2 linked regions of the Pelagicoccus sp. SDUM812003 genome follow. The protein of the gene in region 2 interacts with the protein of the main gene of each other region in a pairwise test. Links are inferred from orthologs where the notes say so. Each region holds a gene or a part of one and is shown on either strand. Other genes may lie near its edges.

Evidence for each region.
Region 1: the proteins of dnaB (region 2) and dnaA interact in binary tests that used the Escherichia coli proteins (3 or more experiments, as listed by UniProt). The link is inferred for Pelagicoccus sp. SDUM812003 from one-to-one orthologs.

The regions. Positions count from the first base shown.
Region 1 is NZ_JARXHY010000008.1:131,534-134,496, reverse strand. It holds dnaA (chromosomal replication initiator protein DnaA), read right to left. Parts: upstream 2,197-2,963; coding sequence 805-2,196; downstream 1-804. Other genes in the region: hprK (HPr(Ser) kinase/phosphatase), read right to left, coding at 2,696-2,963; QEH54_RS12725 (hypothetical protein), read right to left, coding at 105-581; QEH54_RS12730 (methyl-accepting chemotaxis protein), read left to right, coding at 1-47. UniProt on the Escherichia coli protein: Plays an essential in the initiation and regulation of chromosomal replication. Binds in an ATP-dependent fashion to the origin of replication (oriC) to initiate formation of the DNA replication initiation complex once per cell cycle.
Region 2 is NZ_JARXHY010000007.1:152,860-155,716, forward strand. It holds dnaB (replicative DNA helicase), read left to right. Parts: upstream 1-672; coding sequence 673-2,043; downstream 2,044-2,857. Other genes in the region: ssb (single-stranded DNA-binding protein), read left to right, coding at 1-38; rplI (50S ribosomal protein L9), read left to right, coding at 93-608; bamA (outer membrane protein assembly factor BamA), read left to right, coding at 2,054-2,857. UniProt on the Escherichia coli protein: The main replicative DNA helicase, it participates in initiation and elongation during chromosome replication. Travels ahead of the DNA replisome, separating dsDNA into templates for DNA synthesis.

The DNA of each region.
Region 1 (2,963 bases), on a different replicon or contig from region 2:
AGGAAGGGCGTTTCGCCTCCGCCGAACCGTTGGTTCGCTGGGACTGAGTTCTAGCCGGTACGCCCGTTGGTCGGGCGAGGGTTAGCTCGCGCTCTGGTGGAAGGCTAGAGGCCTCCTGGGCCGGCGGGCCCTTGCATCTGGTTTTGCAGCTCTGTCTGGAAGGCTTGGATGTCCTCCTCGCTGGGCTGGTAGCCTTCCTGATCGGGATCGAGCCCGAGACGTCCGTAGGGATCGACGAACCAGGCAGACTTCACGCCATCGCTGAAAACCACCGTGCCACTGAGTGCCGCGCCGGGGCGCTTCACCTTGTCGATCTCGACTTGCACGCCTTGGCCGAGCAGTTCCGCCTCCGCGTCGATCGGCTCGGCCGAGGATGCCGCATGCTCGTCATCCCCTTCCTTGGGCTCGGGAGCTTTGGGCTTGGCGAGCTCCAGGTCGAGATCGTCGATCAGGAATCGCACTTCCATGTAGGTCATGTGGATTCCGAAATCGTTGTTCACGAGGCGCTGGATGTCGGCGATGCCGGCTCCTTCCGCGAGTCGAGTTGCAATGAGGCTCTTTTGTTCGTCGTTGAGATCCATACTGGGGGGAAGTTGATTTGGGCTTAGTGAATAGTGAAAAATGGCGAGGGGAAGGGGAAAATCGCTTCGGCTGAGCTTTGGCGCCATTCGCTGCGTAAGGAACGGATAAATGGCGCGGATGCAAAGGAAACGCCTCTGCGGTGAGGCAGAGGCGCTTCGAGGATCAAGTTTGTAGGGAAGTCCGGCCCCGGGGAAGGGGCCGAGAGTGTATCTGAATGGGAAACTACTTGGAAAGCTGGGTCTTCAGGTACTCCACGCTGTGGCGTACCGAGTCGTCCTGATCGACCAGGTTGTCGACCTGCTTGCAAGCGTGGATCACCGTGCCGTGGTCGCGACCGCCGAAGGCTTCGCCGATTTCCTGCAGGGAGTGCTTGGTGAGCTCGCGGCTGAGGTACATGGCGATCTGGCGCGGCACCGCGATGTGAGCCGGGCGGCGACGGGAAAGCATGTCGGAGTGGCGCAGCTCGAAGTATTCCGCCACCTTCTTCTGGATGGTGTCGATGTTCAGCTGCTGCTTTGCCGCTTCCATCAGCACGTCGCTGAGCAGGTGCTCGCAGGTGGCGATGTCCAGGGTCTTGTTGGTCAGAGAGGAGTAGCTGCACACCTTGATCAGGGCGCCTTCCAGGCGACGAATGTTCTTGGCGATGTGCTTGGCGATGAAGTGCAGCACTTCGTCGCTGATGTCGTAGTTGTGCTGCAGGGCCTTCTTGCGCAGGATGGCCACGCGCGTCTCGAAGTCGGGGGCTTGGATGTCGGTCACCAGTCCCCACTGGAAACGGGAGACCAGGCGGCTTTCCAGCTTGGCGATCTCGTTGGCCGGTCGGTCGCTGGAGAGGAAAATCTGCTTCTGAGACTCGAAGAGGTCGTTGAAGGTGTGGAAGAACTCTTCCTGGATGCGCTCCTTGCCGGAGAGGAACTGCACGTCGTCGATCAGCAGCACGTCCACATTGCGGTAGCGCTGGCGGAACTTGGTCAGCGTGTTCTCCTGGATGGCGGAGATGAACTCGTTGGTGAACTTTTCCGAGGAGAGATACACCACGCGGGCGTCCGGACGGTTTTGCAGGATATGGTGGCCGACCGCGTGCATCAGGTGAGTCTTGCCCAGTCCGGTTTCGCCGTAGAGGAAAAGAGGATTGTAAGCCCGAGCTGGAGCGTGGGCCACCGCGATGGAGGCGGCGTGGGCCAACTGGGAGTTCGAGCCGACCACGAAGTTCTCGAAGGTGTTGCGCGGGTTGAGATTGGCGTCGCCCGAATTCTTGGAGGAACGGCGGCTCTGCCCGCGGCTGGAAGACTGCTCGACGCGAGCCCGTGGAGTCTCTTCGACGGTCGTGGCGGGTTCCGGCTCTTCCTTGGCAGGCGTGTCGACGTTCTGAATGGAAACGGAAACGGGATGACCCAGAAAGCTTTGGAACGATTTCGCGATGATATCCAAATAGTTATCGCTGATCCAATACGCGGTGAAGGCGTTCTGCACCCCCAGCACCACTGATTCGCCTTCCGCGCTCAGGCATTCCAGATCGGAAAACCAGCTTTGGAAGATGTCGCTAGGCAAGGCTTGGCAGAGTTCGTCTTTTACTCTGTTCCAGAGAAGGGATTGCTCGGTGAGCTGTGGCATGGTTTAGGTTAGAGGAGTCCGGTTATTCACATGTTTGCTTTTCGTGAGCAACGGCTGGAGTGTCTAACGCTGAAAATGCTGATCTCGACCATCGGAGGAATGTTCAAATGGCAGGAGGAGAGGGGTGGAAAACGATCTGTTTCCTAAGTCGTTCTTTTTTATGGACTTATGATTTCTGCGTTCGTGCGGGATTAAGATCAGGAGCTTAGACGGGAGCGGTTGTTTTGAGAGAAGCGGTGTTTAAATTTTCGTGTCACAGTAACGTAAAGTGGCTGAGCTTTCTCAAGCCCTAGTTTTCGACAAGTTGTTAACACCCGGTTGAGGATAACTTTTTGTTGCTTTCTAAAATCGAGATCGCCTCCAGAAATCTCCCCGAGGGAAGAGGGATTTAGGCGATTTCGGCCTTCCGATTCGGGTGAAATCAAGCGCGATCGGGCGTGGGTAATGGCTCCGTTAGCAAAATTAATTTCGCTGCGCCCCGTTTGGCGGAACTGGGAGCCTAGCGTTGCTCTGCCATGAAGGCGATGAGGCGATCGTTGAATTCCTTGGCTGGGTCGTGTCCGAGCTTCTTAAGGGCTTGCACCATGGCGGCCACTTCCACCAGCCGAGCGATGTCTCGGCCGGGACGCACGTAGAGTTCGATGTGCGGCACGTCGATGCCGAGGATGCTGTAGTAGTTTTGTTCCAGACCGGTGCGGTCCTCTTCGGAAGAGGGTCCGGCTTCGATGAGCGAGACCACGAGATCCACCCGCTTATCCAGCCGCACG
Region 2 (2,857 bases):
CTCCAAGCGACGACATCGAAGAAGACGTGCCATTCTGAAACGGCCGGCGATTCGCAACAACAATTTAGCATACACTTAACCACTCGCATATCATGGCAACCAGCGAAGTACTACTCATCGAGCCCGTTGAAGGTCTCGGCGGCGAAGGCGATCAAGTAAAAGTAAAAGCGGGCTTCGCTCGCAACTTCCTCCTTCCTACCAAGAAGGCGATCCCCGTCAACCGTTCCAATCGCAAGCAGATCGAAGCCCTCAAGGCCCGTCGGGCCGAGCGCGAAGCCAAGAACCTCGAAGACGCGAAGGCTCAGGCGGCCAAGCTCGCCGAGACTCAGATCGGCATCGCGGTCAAGACTGGCGAAGCGGGCCGCATGTTCGGCGCCGTCACCTCCATCCACATCCACGAGAAGCTTTCCGAAGCGGGCTACGAGATCGACCGCAAGAAGATCCACCTCGACCAGCCCATCAAGGAGCTCGGTCAGCACGTCTTCATCGTGAAGATCCATCCTGAAGTGGAGGTCGAGATGAAGATCGACGTGGTTTCGGAAAATCCGATCGTCGAAGCGGACGCTGAAGAAGCCGAAGCCAAGGAAGAAGAAGCTTCCGCAGAGTAATCCTTATCAGGCTTGACGATCCCGCATGTCGAACAAGCCGTTTTCGGGGCGCGACGCCCCTGCAATGAATTCTAGCCCGGCGCTCTCCACGATCGCCGGGCGAACCTTGCCGCATAGTCCAAATGCGGAGAAAGGCCTCCTCGCCGCATGTTTGCTGGACCCGGCCGAGATCATCTCGCGCTGCATGGCCCAGAAGCTGCCGCCGGAGGCTTTCTACAATCCGGCCAACCAGGTCATCTTCCAGGTTTGCTGCGAGCTCTTCGAAGGGAAGAGCATGCTCGACGCCCAGATCCTGGCGGAGGAACTGCGCAGCCGAGGAAAGCTGGACGAAGTCGGCGGACCGCTGTACGTGGCGGAGCTCACCTCCCACATCGAGACCACTGCCCACGCCAACTACTTTCTCGACAAGGTCCGCGAGCACTTCACGCGTCGCCGTTTGATCTCCACCGCGACCAAGAGCTTGGAGAAATGCTTCGAAAACGGGGACGGCTCCATCGAGATGCTCATCGACGAAGTGGAAAAGGAGATTTACGCCATCTCCGACGAGCAGGTTGCCGACACCTCGCGCTCCATTCGCGAATCCGTCGACGAGGCGGTGAACTTGGTGAAGCGCATGCTGGAGGGAAAGGGCCAGCTCACCGGGCTCTCCACCGGCTATCGCGACTTGGACAAGATGACCAACGGCATCAAGTCCACCGAAATGATCGTGCTGGCGGCTCGTCCCTCCATGGGCAAGACCAGTTTGGCTCTCAATATCGCCGAAGCGATCGCCATGCCCCGCGACCCGAAGGCGAAAAAGGCCGGCGTGCTGGTCTTCAGCCTGGAAATGGGCGCCGAGCAGCTCGCCATGCGAATGCTTACCGGCCGGGCTCGCGTCAGTTCGCAGCGCTTGCGCGAAGGTTTCGTCAACAAGGAGGAGCAGCAGCGCCTGGCCGCCGCGGCCATCGAGCTCAAGCAGGCTCCGCTCTGGATCGACGACGCTTCGCAGGTCACCATCAACCAGCTGCGAGCCAAGTCGCGCCGCGTTTTCGCCCGCAATCCAGGCATGGGACTGATCGTGGTCGACTACCTGCAGCTGCTCGCCGGCACCGATCCGCGCGTGCCTCGAGAACAGCAGATCGCGGAAATCTCGCGAGGAATTAAGGGGCTTGCGAAGGAACTCAAGGTGCCGGTGATTGTTCTAAGTCAGCTCAACCGCGACTCCGAGAAGGAGAAGCGTCAGCCCAAGCTTTCCGACCTGCGCGAATCAGGCTCGATCGAGCAAGACGCTGACGTGGTCCTTCTTTTAGCTCGACCTAAGGACGCAGGTGACGATTTTTCCGTTGCAGCTGACGAGGCCGACCTAATCATCGCCAAGCAACGTGCCGGACCCGTAGGCGAAGTTAAGCTCAAATTCATCAAAGACATCACTCGTTTTGAAGACTACACGGAATAGCCTCTCCCATATGGCGCGCTTATCCTTCGCGCTGTTCCTCCTCCCACTCAGCATCCTGACGCTTTCCGCTCAAACCGAAGAGCCAGAGCCTCCCACGATACGAAAGCTGATCATCAACTTCACCGGCTTGTCCAACGTGAACGCTGAGGTCGCTCGAGCCAACATGTCGTTGCGCGAAGGCGAGCCCTACGACCCGGTGATGGTCGATCGCGACATCCGCTCCCTCTACCGGTCCAACCTTTTCGAATACATCGAAGCTCGCGTCGCTCCGGTGGACGAGGACGAGATCGATGTCATCTTCGACATTCGCCCAAAGTTTCGCATCTCCGCCATCATCTTCGAAGGCAACGAGAAGCTCAAGGACGGCAAGCTCAAGCGGGAGATCGAGCTGGTGGAAAACCAGACCCTCAACGAGCCGCGCGTGAAGGCCGCTTCCGAAACGCTGCAGGAGCTATATCTGAAAAAAGGGTTCTCCCAGGCTCGCGTGGACTACCAGATCGATCGCAGCGCCGTCACGGGTTTCGCCACCGTGACCTTCCAGATCAAGGAAGGGCGCAAGTTCAAGATCGGCAAAGTCGCTTTCGAGGGCAACGAGAACATCAAGGACCGCAAGCTCAAGAAGTCCATGGAGACCCGCAAGTGGGGCCTTCTCTCGATCTTTACCGGCAGCGGCCGCTTCGACCGCGACCAGTTCGAGGATGACCTGGAGTCGCTCAAGGACGCCTACCGCAAGGAGGGCTACCTCGATGTGGAAATCGATCCGACCGACGTGCAGTTCTCCTATCCGAGCGACAACCGCATGCGCATCGATATC